One region of the Streptomyces sp. NPDC007875 genome, then DNA from elsewhere that is predicted to be linked to it. Evidence: riboswitches for the same ligand, from Rfam matches in the RefSeq annotation. Region 1 holds a riboswitch; the other holds the start of a gene.
The links. Region 1 has a riboswitch for cyclic di-AMP ahead of ACFYOY_RS17335 (NlpC/P60 family protein). Riboswitches for the same ligand answer to the same signal wherever they lie in the genome.

Region 2: another riboswitch for cyclic di-AMP. It lies ahead of ACFYOY_RS06780 (M23 family metallopeptidase); the one in region 1 lies ahead of ACFYOY_RS17335 (NlpC/P60 family protein).

Annotation. Positions count from the first base shown of each region.
Region 1 covers NZ_JBIADZ010000007.1:266,942-274,331, reverse strand. The annotation lists gene pcrA (DNA helicase PcrA) at 1-2,462, opposite strand, end outside; cyclic di-AMP (ydaO/yuaA leader) riboswitch at 2,636-2,806, shown strand; gene ACFYOY_RS17335 (NlpC/P60 family protein) at 2,814-3,968, shown strand; gene ACFYOY_RS17330 (hypothetical protein) at 4,439-4,642, shown strand; gene ACFYOY_RS17325 (MarR family winged helix-turn-helix transcriptional regulator) at 4,708-5,247, opposite strand; gene ACFYOY_RS17320 (amidohydrolase family protein) at 5,307-6,251, shown strand; gene ACFYOY_RS17315 (carboxymuconolactone decarboxylase family protein) at 6,366-6,839, shown strand; gene ACFYOY_RS17310 (MmcQ/YjbR family DNA-binding protein) at 6,865-7,230, opposite strand.
Region 2 covers NZ_JBIADZ010000002.1:661,795-669,184, forward strand. The annotation lists gene ACFYOY_RS06760 (hypothetical protein) at 1-550, opposite strand, end outside; gene ACFYOY_RS06765 (hypothetical protein) at 726-1,085, opposite strand; gene ACFYOY_RS06770 (DUF6227 family protein) at 1,575-2,345, shown strand; gene ACFYOY_RS06775 (PP2C family protein-serine/threonine phosphatase) at 2,836-4,197, shown strand; cyclic di-AMP (ydaO/yuaA leader) riboswitch at 4,445-4,614, shown strand; gene ACFYOY_RS06780 (M23 family metallopeptidase) at 4,626-5,816, shown strand; gene ACFYOY_RS06785 (aldo/keto reductase) at 5,997-6,941, shown strand; gene ACFYOY_RS06790 (hypothetical protein) at 7,088-7,387, opposite strand.

The DNA of each region.
Region 1 (7,390 bases):
ACCGGTGCGTACCGCAGCAGCAGCCGCTTCGGCTTCTCCTCGCCGAAGTCGATCGTCGCCTCCGCGTTGTCCCCGCTGCCCTTCACCGCCACCACCGTGCCGAGCCCGAACGAGTCATGGGTGACCCGGTCGCCGATGGCCAGCGCGACCACCGGGCGCTCCTTGGCCCGCCGGGTCGCGAACCCGCTGCCCCCGGTGCGCGACCGCGACGACGACAGACCGGACGACAGCCCCGACGGCGGGGTCGAGGCGACGCTGCCCATGGACGCCGACGGGGTGGCGGGCCCGGTGCGCCGCCACCGCACATACTGGTCCGGGATCTCCTCCAGGAAGCGGGACGGCGGGTTGTACGCGGGCTGGCCCCAGGCGCTGCGCATCGTCGAGCGGGTCAGATAGAGCCGCTCGCGGGCCCGGGTGATCCCCACATAGGCCAGCCGCCGCTCCTCCTCCAGCTCCTTGGTCTGGCCGAGCGCCCGCATATGCGGGAAGACGCCGTCCTCCATACCGCTGAGGAAGACGACCGGGAACTCCAGGCCCTTCGCCGTGTGCAGGGTCATCAGCGTGATCACGCCGGAGCCGTCGGTGTCCTCGTCGGGGATCTGGTCGGAGTCGGCGACGAGCGCGACCTGCTCCAGGAAATCCGCGAGGGTGCCGGGGTTCTCCTCGCCGCGGTCCTGCTCGAACTCCAGGGCCACGGCCGCGAGCTCCTGCAGGTTCTCGATCCGGGTCTCGTCCTGCGGATCGGTGGACGCCTGGAGCTCGGCCAGATAGCCGGTGCGCTCCAGCACCGCCTCCAGGACGGTCGCCGGGCCCGCCCCGGACTCCACGATGGTGTGCAGCTCCTCCATGAGCGTGTTGAACCGCTTGACCGCGTTGGCCGAGCGGGCCGCCATGCCGTACGCGTCGTCGACCCGGCGCAGCGCCTGCGGGAAGGTGATCTTCTCGCGCAGCGCCAGCGCGTCGATCATGGCCTCGGCGCGCTCCCCGATGCCGCGCTTGGGCACGTTGAGAATCCGGCGGAGCGGGACGGAGTCCTCGGGGTTGGCCAGCACCCGCAGATAGGCGAGGACGTCCCGGACCTCCTTGCGCTCGTAGAAGCGCACGCCGCCGACGACCTTGTACGGCAGCCCGACCCGGATGAAGATCTCTTCGAAGACACGGGACTGGGCGTTGGTCCGGTAGAAGACCGCCACGTCACCGGCCTTGGCGTCGCCCGCGTCCGTGAGCCGGTCGATCTCGTCGGCGACGAACTGGGCCTCGTCGTGCTCGGTGTCGGCCACATAGCCGGTGATCTCGGTCCCGGCGCCGGCCTCGGTCCACAGGTTCTTCGGGCGGCGGTTCTCATTGCGCTCGATGACCGCGTTGGCCGCGCTCAGGATGGTCTGGGTGGAGCGGTAGTTCTGCTCGAGGAGGATCGTCCGCGCGGTGGGGTAGTCCTCCTCGAACTGGAGGATGTTGCGGATCGTGGCGCCCCGGAAGGCGTAGATCGACTGGTCGGCGTCGCCCACCACGCACAGCTCGGCGGCCGTGGTCTCCTCGGTGTCCGTGCCCACCAGCTCGCGCACGAGGGTGTACTGCGCGTGGTTGGTGTCCTGGTACTCGTCCACCAGGACGTGCCGGAAGCGGCGGCGGTAGTGCTCGGCGACGTCCGGGAACGCCTGGAGCAGATTGACCGTGGTCATGATGATGTCGTCGAAGTCCAGTGCGTTGGCCTCGCGCAGCCTCGCCTGGTACATCGCGTACGCCTCGGCCAGCGTCTTCTCGAAGCCGTCCGTCGCCTGTCCGGCGAAGGTCTCCTCGTCGATCAGCTCGTTCTTCAGGTTGGAGATCTTGGCGCTGAAGGACTTCGGCGGGAACCGCTTGGGGTCGAGATCCAGATCCCGGCAGACCAGCGACATCAGCCGCTTGGAGTCGGCGGCGTCGTAGATCGAGAACGATGAGGTGAAGCCGAGCTTCTTGGACTCCCGGCGCAGGATGCGGACGCAGGCGCTGTGGAAGGTGGAGACCCACATGGCGTTCGCCCGCGGGCCGACGAGCTCCTCCACCCGCTCCTTCATCTCGCCCGCCGCCTTGTTGGTGAAGGTGATGGCGAGGATCTGGCCGGGGTGTGTCCCGCGGGCGCCGAGCAGATAGGCGATGCGGTGGGTGAGCACCCGGGTCTTGCCGGAGCCGGCGCCCGCGACGATCAGCAGCGGCGAACCGGTGTGCTCCACGGCGGCTCTCTGCTGCTCGTTCAACCCCTCGAGCAGGGCGGACGGGTCCACGACGGGCCGCGCCGCGCCGTCCCGGTAGTGGGCCTCCCGGGGCACGGGCGCGTCGAAGCCGCCGCTGAAGAGGTGATGCGGCACGTCCTCGGCACCATCGGGGCCGGGGTGCGCCGAATCCTCGGGCGGCGGTGGTGGCTCCTCGTTCGAAGGAGGCCCGAGGTCCGCCAGGAAGCTGTCGTCAAAGAGGCTGCTCATCGCTCCCCGAGTCTAGGCCGCCCCACTGACAGCCGATGCCCGAACATCACGAAACGGTTTCGGGCAAAACGGCCACCAGTCTTCACAGGAGCCCCACGCGTTGGCTACCGTCCTGCGTCAGGCGGCCCGGAAGATCCGTCGGCGAACCACGTCGGCACGGGCGGCCTCCGCCGAGTCCGGCACCGCCGTAAGGCGCCCGGAGCCGGGGACCCGACAACGCAACACCGGGGTGAATCGGCCCGAACGGCGTGGCACGCAGGTGCCGCCCGGACACGGCCGTAGGGCAACCTTCCGTACCGCCCGAACCCGACAGCTAACCCGGTAGGCGGTCCACGGAAGGAGTCGCCTCCCTTGGCGTCGCACCGCAAGCCGCGGAGCCGAATACCGGCCCCGCTCACCGGTCACGGCCGCCGTACGGCCGTCGGGTTCACCACGGCCGCCCTCGCATCCGTCACCCTGCTCTCCCAGACGGCCAACGCCGCGCCGGGCGACCCCAAGCCGGCCGGCCAGTCGATCGAGAAGGTCAAGGAGAAGGTCGACACCCTCTACCACCAGGCGGAGAGCGCCACCCAGCGCTACAACGCCGCCAAGGAGCGCGCCGATCAGCAGCGGGCCAAGGTCGACAAGCTGCTCGACTCCGTCGCCCAGCGCACCGAGAAGCTCAACGAGGCGCGGCGCACGCTCGGCGCCTACGCCGCCGCCCAGTACCGCGACGGCGGAATGGCCCGCTCCGCCGCGACCCTGCTGTTCTCCAATGACCCGCAGGACGTCTTCGACCAGTCGCATCTGATGGACCGGCTGACCGGTCGGCAGAAGCAGGCCGTCGACGACTTCCAGAAGCAGCAGGCGAGCGCCGCCAAGGAGCGCGGTAGGGCCAGCGAGAGCCTCGCCTCGCTGACCGCGTCGCAGAAGCAGCTGAAGACCCAGAAGAAGACCGTCCAGGACAAGCTGACCGAGGCCCGGCGGCTGCTGGCGAATCTGACCGCCAAGGAGAAGGCGCGGCTGGCGGCGATCGAGAAGAAGAAGGCGGAGGAGGCCCGCCGTAAGGCGGCCGCGCTCGCCGAGAAGCAGCGGCAGGAGGCCGCGCGCAAGAAGCAGCAGGAGCAGAACAAAGACAGCAGCTCCGGTTCGACGGCGCCCTCGGCCCCGGCCAACAGCTCCAAGGCGGCCCAGGCCATCGCCTTCGCGAAGTCGCAGCTCGGCAAGCCGTATGTCTGGGGCGCGACCGGCCCCAGCTCCTTCGACTGCTCAGGGCTGACGCAGGCGGCCTGGAAGGCGGCCGGGATCTCGCTGCCGCGCACCACCTGGGACCAGGTGAAGGTCGGTACGCGCGTCTCGACGTCCGAACTCCAGCCGGGCGATCTGGTCTTCTTCTACGACGACATCAGCCATGTCGGCCTCTACATCGGCGACGGGATGATGATCCACGCGCCGAAGCCGGGCGATGTGGTGAAGAAGGCGCCGATCACCGAGATGCCGATCTACGGGAGCGTGCGGCCCGCGTAGGGCGGGCGCGGGGGCCGTACAGGCCCTTGGCGTGGGGGGGGGGGGGGGGGGGGGGGCCCCCCCCCCCCCCCCCCCCCCCCCCCCCCCACCCCTGCCTCACCTCAACCGCTACGTTTCCGCGTCCGAGTTGCCGCGCAGTTCAGCCGCGCGCCGGTGGTTCCGGCACCCCAGGCCGACGGAGACGAGGGGTGAGGGCGTCCGCCGTGAACCCGACGTAGGTCCCGCGTAGCGACGCGTTCACGTGAAGAGGCGTGCAGGGTGCGGAATTCGGTGTGCACGGCATGGATGTACGGGCGGGCCGTCCGAAGTGATCCGCGATGTCACAACTGTGTGCTGGGCGCGATCTGGAGCGGTCACAACCCGTCGGCGGGGCGGCAGTTGGCGGCCGGGCGGCGTTCTCCATTGCGCACACTGGTTCTGCAGAGCAGGTCAGCACGGGCACAACGGATGACGAGTGGGGGGAACGCGCCATGGCGGACGGTTGCCGGGACTGTGAGACGTGTACGAGGTCGTGGCTGGGGCGGCTGCTCCAGAACGCGGCGGTGGGGCTGATGCATGTGGTGACGATCGGCATCAGCTATCTGGTCAAGAAGGGGTTCAGGCGGCACTGCCCGCAGTGCAAGCACCTGCTGTCGCGACACTCGCGCAGGGCGGACGGTTCATTCCGGGACTGAGCGCTCCTCACGGCGCGAGGGTCGTTCGTCCGAGGACGCCGATATCGCCTGGGCCCCGTAATGGATCAAGCGCCCGCCGGGCCCGGGATGGTCGCGCTGATCATGCCGGTCAGGCGGTGCAGTTGCGCGGCCAGGGCGCGGCGCTCCTGCGGGGTGAACTGCGACAGCGCCTCGTACTGGCGCGCCCGTAGCTCGGTTTGCATCGCGGTGAGGCGTTCGGCGCCTTCTTCGGTGAGGCGGACGAGGACCTGGCGCTCGTCCTGCGGGGAGCGACGCCGCGTGATCACACCCTTGGCCTCCAGTTGCTGGAGCATGCGGGTCGCGGTGGGCACGCTGACCTCGGCGCCGGCCGCGAGGCGGCCGACCGGCAGGCCCTCCCCCTCGGCGTCCTGCGCCAGGGGGTCGAGCAGGGCCACCTGCGACATGGACAGGCCGACCGCGGACTGGCCGACGGTGGCCGCCCGCGAGCGCCGCATGGCGTAGAAGAGCCGGTCGGCGGCCTGGGCCAGGTCTTCCACGCCCGCCTCGGGGGCCGCCTCGACGGCCGATTCGAGGGCGGGACCCGTCTCTGGTTCGCCCGCCTCTTGGTTGCCTGCCTCGCGCATGATTGTTAGCTTACTAAATAAGATTGGTTAGCAAGCTAAGTACTAGGAGGCTCATCATCATGCCCTTCCCCGCCCGTATCGACGTCCACCAGCACATCGTCCCGCCCATCTGGGCCTCGACCCTCGCCGCGCACGGCCTCGACTCCGGCGGCTGGGCCATCCCTGCCTGGAGCCCGACCAGCGCCATCGCGATGATGGACCAGCAGGGCATCGCCACCGGCGTCCTGTCGGTCACCTCCCCCGGCATTCACCTGGGCAGCGACGCACAGGCGCGCGACCTCGCCCGCGCCGTCAACGAGTACGGCGCCGAGGTCGTCAGGGACCACCCCGGCCGCTTCGGCCACTTCGCCAGCGTCCCGCTGCCCGACGTGGACGCCGCCCTGACCGAGACCGCGCATGCGCTGGACACCCTGGGTGCCGACGGCGTCGTCCTGATGTCCAACGCCCACGGCCGCTACCTCGGCGACCCCGACTTCGAACCGCTGTGGGCCGAGATCGACCGCCGCGGCGCCACCGTCTTCGTCCACCCCGCCCAGCCGCCGATGCCGCTGCTGCCCGGCACCCCCGCCCCGCTCGCCGACTACGTCTTCGACACCACGCGCACCGCCCTCAACCTGGTGCTGAACGGCGTCATGAGCCGCTACCCGGACATGCGGGTGATCCTCTCCCACGGCGGCGGCTTCCTGCCCTACGCCGCGTACCGCTTCTCCGGCCTGACCTCCACCGTCGTGGACCGCGAGCGCAACGCCGAGGACATCCTGCGCGACCTGAAGCGGTTCTACTTCGACACCGCCCTGTCGGCCAGCCCCAGCGCCCTGCCCGCGCTGCTGGCCTTCGCCGAGCCCGGTCACGTCCTCTACGGCAGCGACTGGCCCTTCGCGCCCCAGGACGCCGGCACCTACTACAACCACTACCTGGAGACCTACCCCGACTACGCCCCCGGCCAGGCCGAGGCCATCGACCGCGGCAACGCCGAGGCGCTCTTCCCCCGCCTCGTCCGCTGACCCACCCATCCCGACCCGAGAAGGGAGACGCAGGTCACATGCGGTCCTGTCACATCTCCCCGAGCCGTTCCGTCAGGGAGGTGTCACGACAACAACGGCATAGGAGAGCCCGTCATGGATGCTCGTTTGAACCTCTTCGGCAACCCGCTCCTCGGCACGTTCCTGAAGCACATCAACTCCGCGGGCAAGGCGGTCACGGACTCGGCGCTGCCGGCCGCGACGCAGGAGCTGGTGAAGCTCCGCGCCAGCCAGATCAACGGCTGCGGCTTCTGCACCGACATGCACACCAAGGAGGCCGCGAAGGCCGGGGAGACCTCGACGCGCCTCAACCTCGTCGCGGCCTGGCGGGAGGCCACGGTGTTCACCGATGCCGAGCGCGCCGCCCTGGAGCTGGCGGAGCAGGGCACCCGCATCGCCGACGCGGCCGGTGGCGTCACGGACGAGGCGTGGGCGAACGCGGCCAAGCACTACGACGAGGAACAGCTCGCCGCCCTGGTGGCCATCATCGCCATCATCAACACCTACAACCGCCTGAACGTCATCGTCCAGCAGCCCGCCGGCGACTACCAGCCCGGCCAGTTCGGCTGAGACCGGCGTCCGCCGTCGGAAACCCTCAAGGGCGGTCGAGCCGGAGGCGCTCGGCCTTCGGCAGCCCCGCGACCACCAGGTCGTAGGAGTCCTCGATGAGCTCCCGGACCAGCCGGTCCGGGAGGCCGCCGTCGACCGTCACCGTGTTCCAGTGGCGCTTGTTCATATGCCACCCCGGGATGATCAGCTCCGGATACCCCTCACGGAGCCGGCCCGCGTCCGCCGGGTCGCACTTCAGGTTCACCGTGAGGGGACGCGCATCCAGCGTCGTCAGGGCGAAGATCTTGCCGACCACCTTGAAGGCCGCGACCTCCGGGTGACGGGAGAACGGGAACTCCTCCACCGCCGCGTTGAAGGAGAGGCAGAAGGACCGCAATTGTTCGGGGGTCACTCCGGATTCTCCTCGCACTCGACGTACTCGACCGAAAAGGCTCAAGGGGTGCAACAACGAACTCACCGTAGCCCAGGCCCCCGACAGCCGACTGGCGAGAATCCGTGGAGGCTCGGCAGAGACGCTCTTGGTTGCTGTCACGGCCTGTGCCTAGCCCCGG
Region 2 (7,390 bases), on a different contig from region 1:
AGCGCTGACGGTTTCCCTGGCCACCGCTCTTGCCGCTCTTCGTGCCGTTCGTGCTCGTGCCCTGACTTCCGTTCTGGGGGTCGGAGCCGGCGACATTGGCACAGTTGGTCTCGGTGGTGACATCGGAGCCGGGGCCGATCGTGATCGGGCCCGTCACGGAGGTGGTGCGACAGTCGTTGGTCTGCTTCGTCACACCACCCGACTTGCTGACGTTGACGCAGTTGGTCCCGTTCTTGATTTCGGATCCGGGGGCCAGCGCGACGGTGATCGGACCGATGACGGAGTGGGTACGGCAGCGGTTCTCCTGCTCCGACACACCCGACTCGGCGGTGTTGACGCAGTCGGTCTGATTGCTGAGCTCGGTCGGGCCGGCGGCCACGGTGATGGTGCCGACGACGGAACTCGTGGTGCAGCGGTTGCTCTGCGTCCCGCCGTTGGCGCCTGCCGCGCGGCTGGGACCGGAATCGGCGGCGTCGGCTCCGCCCGCACCACCGATGAGCAGCGCACCCACGGCCGCCACAAGAAGCGCCGACCTTTTGCGCATGTGCATAACGAGCCTCCAATCGGGCTTTCGGTACGGCACGCGCTCATCGCCATCACCGAAAGCCTCTTTCATGGCAGCGGCCCTGGAAGGGAGGCTTCCAGGGCCGCGATTCCCAACGGGGGGATGCCTCATGGCGTTACCGCGGGCGGGAACACCATGAAAGGGTCAGCGACTCAGCGACTCAGTGACGCTTGACGCTGTCGTCGTCCGTGGCGATGTTCGCGCAGTTCGACCCGATGTTGGTGTCGCCCGTCGGGGCGGCAGCGCCGGTGACCAGCGTGACGCCGGTGGACGTGTCGCAGTCGTTGGCCTGGACGACCGAACCGCTGCTGTTGGTGAAGTTCACGCAGTCCGAACCGATGTTGATGTCGCCGGTGGGAGCGGCACCGCCGGTGTTGGTGGTGGCGCCGGTGGCCGTGTCACAGCTGTTGAGCTGCACGATGAAGTCGTCGTTGTTGTTGGCCAGGGCGCCACCCGCGCCACCGATGACCAGAGCGCCGGCGGCCGCGGTCAGGAGAATTGCCTTCGTGCCGATGTTCACTTAATTCCTCCGTCTGGGTTGCTCCGCGAATTCACGGACGCATGACACAACGAAGCTCATCAGTTAAGGCTTCGGGCCGCCAGTCAGCTTCACCCGTCCGGCATAGTGCGGCTCTTCCGGCGCGTGTTCTCCAAGAATCCTGCTAAGGGGGACCAATGCAAGGACCATTTGGCCCAGCTCGGCCCGGCGGGCACCTGAATCCCTTTAATTGAATGAGGGGAAGCGGCTGCCCGGCGGAGGGGGCCCGGATGCGCTGGGACCCGGTGCCCGCGGTGGCCGACCGACCCACCCTGGCCCGCGCGCGTACTTGTTCGACCGGTCGGACGAGTGATACATCCAGGCTCTACGACGCAGGAGTGAGTGAGGCACAGTCACACCGACAGCTTTGCGGAACCGCAGCGCGGCGCGTGTTCACGCCGCTACGCTAAGTGCGCGAGGTGGTCGCCCGGGGGGCGCGGCGAATCAACGCCGGGAGGCGGGAGGAGAGACATGGGGCACTCACGAGCGGACGGGACCCCGGCCGAGCTGATGGACGGGCTGCTGGCCCGTGCGCAGAACGGCTTCGAGATCGGCGAGGCAGTGCTGGCCCAGGCGCGGAGCGCCCTGATGCACCAGTCCGAGCTGCGGTCCTGCCGGCAGTGCAATGAGCGGTGCGGCCAGCTTGGCTACAGCACCTACCGGCATGTCTTCCTGCTCCCTGACGGCAGCAGCCTGCTGCTGTGGGAACTGGAGCACAACACCGGCGAGGGCGGTCGCCCGCTGTACGAGCTCTACGCGGACGAGGACGCCCTGACGCTGGCCGAGCGCCGCGTCCACGATCGCCTCGGCGGCGCCCGCTGGGAGGAGCTCGACGGGTTACCGCTGTGGCTTCCGGACCAGCTGCTGCACACGGCCGAGCCACTGGAGAGCTCCCGTGCGTATGTGGCCGACAATTCGGCCGACCACGCCCGTCGTGTCCTGCGCCGCGCGGAGAACGCCGACCGCCCGGGCGAGGAGACCGAGCGGCTGCTGACGACCGCGTTCGCCCATGACATCGCCCTCGCGCCCAAGCCCCGGCGCCGCTCCGGCGGTCCCGACGCGACCTGGTGCCGCTTCTATGAGCACGCCTTCCTGCTCGCGGGAGGGGACGAGGTCGTGCTGTGGGAGCTGGAGCACAATCTCACCCGGGACGGACGGCTGGTGTGCGAGGTGTACCTCGACGAGGTCTCGGCGGAGCTCGCGGCGGACCGTCATGCCCGCGCGCTGGGCGTCGACCTCTGACGTCGCATCCGCACCCTCTGGCACATCCGCACCCTCTGGCACATCCGCACCCTCTGATGCATCCGCAACCTCTGGTGCGCCCGTAGCCGCTGACGCTCTCGTGGCCTCTGACGGGCCGGCGGCGCGCCCGCGGCGTAACCTCTGACGGCCCCCGTGGCTCTGACGCGCCCACAGCCTCTGAGGCGCCGCAGCGCGCCCGCTGCGTGCCCACCGCGTGCCCGCTGAGTGCCCGTGTGCGCCCTCCACATGCCCGCAGGGCGCCCGCCACGTGCCCGCAGCGCACGTGTGGGAGCCGGGCCCGCTCACGGCGCCCGTCCAGCACCCGCTTGGCCGACACCGACTCGCCTGGCGGCCCGTCAGCCGGAAGCCTGGTGACGAAGGTGACGAAGGTGACCAAGGTGGCAACGGCGACGCTGTGACGACAGCGAGCTGTGACGACAGCGACGCTGTGACGGCGGCGGGACGCGGACCAGGGAAGCGAGAGAAGCCGGTGCGGGTGCGAGGGAGCAGGGCTCGTACGGGCGCCCGTACCAAGTGGCGTACGGCCTGGCCCCGGCTGAGCCGCCCGCACACCCACCGCCGCCGCACCCGCCTGCACACGCTCATCGACACCGGCGCCGCGGCCGGTGGTGCCTCTGCCGAAGGGTTCACCGGGCCCACCGCGGGGCCCAGCCCGGTCGAGGACGCTCACCAGGGGCTGCCGGGCCGCCGGGTGGCCCGCTGGGTTCCCGCCATCCTCATCCTCGGCGGCGTCAGCTTCGACCTGGCCACCCCGTCCGGCTACACCGCCTCGCCCTTCTTCGCCGCCGCCCCTCTGGTCGCCGCGGCGCTCTTACCGCTGCGGCAGACCGTCATCATGGCCGTCATCGCCGTCCTCACGACCTGTCTGCTGGCGGAGTTGCACGGCGTGACGGACCCGACCCAGGCGGCCACCGAGATCGTCACGGTCGCCACCGTGACCGGGCTGGCGGTGGCGATCAACCGTGTCGTACGGCGCAGCTACCACCGGCTCGCCTCGGCACGCGGTGTCGCGGAGGCGGCCCAGCGCGCCGTCCTGCCCGCGCCGCCCGCCCGTCTCGCCGGGCTGGAGATCGCCGCGCGCTACGTACCGGCGGAGAAGTACGCGGCGATCGGCGGTGACCTGTACGCGGTCCAGGACACCCCGCACGGCGTACGGCTGACCGTCGGCGACGTACGCGGCAAGGGGCTGGGGGCCGTGGAGGTCGTGGCGATCCTACTGGGCTGCTTCCGGGAGGCGGCGGAGCAGGAGACGACCCTGGAGGCGCTCGTGGGCCGTCTGGAGCGGGCGCTGCAGCGTGAGGGCGCCCGGCGAGCCGACCTGGAGGTGTTCGAGGGGTTCACGACGGCGGTGGTGGCTGAAATTCCGCGCGGTGACTCCACCCTGCGGTTGCTCAACCGTGGTCATCCGGCGCCGCTGCTCATGGAGGAGGACGGCGGGGTGCGCGCCCTGGAGCCGGAGGCGGCGGCGCTGCCGGTGGGGATGGGGGAGCTGGCCGGGTGGCCGGACCGGGTGATGGAGCTGGGGTTCGAGGAGGGGGCGACGCTGCTGCTCTTCACGGACGGGGTGACGGAGGCCCGGGACCGCAATGGCGAGTTCTACGACCCGGCGAAGCAGCTGCGCGGCCGCCGCTTCACCGATCCGCAGGAGCTGCTGGATGCGTTGGTGGCCGATGTCGAGCGCCATACGGACGGCGGGACGGCGGACGACATGGCGCTGCTGGCGGTCCGCCGGACCCCGGCCCGCGGGAACGGACGGGGGAACGGGCACGGCGACGGTGACGCGAACCGCACCGGCCATACGAGGGACGGCGACGCTCCCCACCGTCCGTAGCCGACCGGGTCCATACCGTGCGTAGTCGGCCGAGCCCCCTCCGCATAACAATTGCTGCACGATCGACCCGCACGCGTTTTTGTGAACCTTTGGCCAGTGCGCCGATTCGCTCCCATCTGTTCCTTCTTGAGCGCTAAGTTCATGCCAAAGGTGCGCGGATTCCTCAGAACAGCTTGGAATCACATCGCGCTCTCTATTAACGTTCGATAACGCAGCGCGGTCGTCACAACCGTCGCAAGGGCGGCACCGTGCGCCGTCGCCGAATCCCGTACGCACACCGGCAGTACCGCACCACCAGCAGCACCAAGGGAACCGGGGAACCAACACCTTGGGGTGAATCGGGTCGAACCTGACCCGTAGGAGACCTTCCTGCTCCGAACCCGTCAGCTAACCCGGTAGGCGAGAAGGAAGGAAAGGAGTGCGCCTCCGTGGCGTCCAACAGGTCTGCCCTGGACGAGGCCCCGTATCGCACACGGGGAGGCGGTTTGGGGACCGCCACCGCCTACGGCCCCGGCTTTGACGCCGGCGGTGGGATGAGCTCCGGGGACGGACACTTCGCCCCCGACGATCGGTACGCGAATGCGGATGGGGACGCGTTCGAGGGCCCGGGTGCCGGATTCGAGACCGAGCCCTGGGAGGAGTGGAACCCCACCGAGGAGTCCATCGCTCCCGTACGCGGCCGGCATCGCGTGGCCAAGCAGCGCGGCGGGACCATGGCGCGCAGCGGCGCCGTCCTCGGGGTCGGCGTGATCGCGGCGGTCGGTGCGGGCGGCATGGCCAGCGCCAAGGACCGTCCCAAGCCGCCCATTTCCATGCCGGACCTCGGCCATGTCGCCGATGAGGTCAAGGCCAGCTTGCCCGCGGCCAAGGACCTGCCCGGCATCGGCTCCTGGACGTCGGACGACAGCAGTGGGCCGCAGACGGCCGCCGCCCCCCTCTCCCAGGCCGGCCTGACCAGCGAGGACGAGCAGCGCGGCACCACCGACGCGGGTGAGGCGCTCCGCGCCCGCATCCTCCAGCAGGCCGAGAACCAGCAGAACGCGGCGGACGAGGACAGCCGCACCGCCGCGGCGAAGGCCGCCGCGGAGAAGGCATCCGACCAGGCCGCGGAGGTGGCCGCCCAGCGGAAGGCCAAGGCCGAGGCGGAGAAGAAGGCCGCCGAGCAGCGGGCGAAGGAGGCGGCCGAGAAGAAGGCCGCGGCCGAGCGCCAGGCCAGGCTCGCCGCCGCGTACACCCTCCCCGTCGGCTCGTACACCCTGACCGCGAGCTTCGGCCAGGCGGGCGACATTTGGTCGGCCGACCACACCGGCCAGGACTTCGCCGCCCCGACCGGCACCCCGGCCAAGGCGGTGCACGGCGGCACCATCACCCAGGCGGGCTGGGCCGGTTCGTACGGCTACCGCATCGTGCTGACCCTCAGCGACGGCACCGAGATCTGGTACTGCCACCTGTCGTCGATGGTCGTCACATCGGGCAAGGTGACGGCGGGCGACGTCATCGGCCGCGTCGGCGCCACCGGCAATGTGACCGGCCCGCACCTCCACCTCGAGGTCCGGCCGGGCGGCGGCTCGCCGATCGACCCGATGCCCTGGCTGCGCCAGCACGGGATGAATCCCTGATACTCCGGCGGCTCTGGCGCTCTCTCCCCCCTTGACGCCAGGGCCGCCGGTTTACGTCCCGACGGGGCGGCCCCTCAGGAACACCCCTCTCAGGAACCCCCCAGGAATCCCCCAGGAACACCCCCCCGAGGAACACCCCCCCGAGGAACAACCCCGCCCGGCCACCCGTTGTAAAAACGTATGGCTGACAACACACAAAAGATCGGTGACCTGTCCGTCTTCCCGTTCTCCCTCGGCGGGAACGTCTTCGGCTGGACCGCCAACGAGGCCGAGTCCTTCCGGGTGCTCGACGCCTTCGTCGCGGCGGGCGGCAACTTCATCGACACGGCCGATGTCTACTCCGCGTGGGTGCCGGGCAACGAGGGCGGCGAGTCCGAGACCGTCCTCGGCAACTGGTTCGCTTCCCGGGGCAACCGTTCCGAGGTCGTCCTCGCCACCAAGGTGGGCGCCGGCTACCCGGAGCCCCGCGGTCTGACCTCGTCCGCCATCAAATCGGGCGTCGAGAAATCCCTCCAGCGGCTGCGCACCGACTACATCGACCTCTACTACACCCACTACGACGATCCGTCGGTGCCGGTGGAGGAAATCATCAGCACCCTGGACGAACTGGTCACGGAGGGCAAGGTCCGCGAGATCGCCGCGTCCAACGTCAGCGCGGAGCGCCTGGAGGCCCAGCTGACCTTCTCCACCCAGGAGAGCCTGGCCCGCTATGTCGCCCTCCAGCCGCACTACAACCTGGTCTCGCGCGACACCTACGAGGGCGAGCTGGCCGACGTTGCCGCCCGCCACGGCCTGGCGACCATCCCGTACTACTCCCTGGCGTCCGGCTTCCTCACCGGTAAGTACCGCCCCGGCACGGCGGTCGACAGCCCCCGCTCCACGGGCGCGGCCCAGTACCTGGAGACCGAGCGCGGCCAGAAGGTCCTCGCCGCCCTGGACGACGTCGCCGCCAATCACGCCACCGAGCCCACCACGGTCGCCCTCGCCTGGCTCCTCGCCCAGCCCACGGTCGCGGCCCCCCTCGCCAGCGCCCGCTCCGTCGACCAGCTCCAGCCCCTGCTGGCCTCGGTCGACCTCAAGCTGACCCAGCCGGAACTGGACCTGCTGACCTCGGCGTCGGACTGACCGGAAGTCGGCGGGACGGGGCGCGGTAAGGACTGAGCGGAAGGCGGCGGGACGGGGCCCCGTAGAACGGCGGGCGGGCAACAAGCCCCGCCCGCCTGAGCCCCCCCCGCACGAACGCGATCCGCTACATACGGCCCATGGACCCTCTACCGCCGATCGGCAAGAGCCCAGGAGGCGAGGGCAACCCCACCGGCGACGGCGAAGACGGACGGCCAGGCCCCGATCTTCTTCGCCAGCGGATGCGACCCGGCGAACGCGGCGACGTACGCCGCACTGAGCGCGGCGGCGGTCCCGTTCCCCGCCTTCTCCCGCCACCCCCGAGCGGCCACCGCCCCCGCAGCCGCGAGGGCAACCCCACCCAAGGGCCGCCTCTTGGTCCACCGAGCCACCGAATACCCCCCAACCAACCCACCCGCAGCCACAACCCCCGCCGGCACTCCAGCCATCCC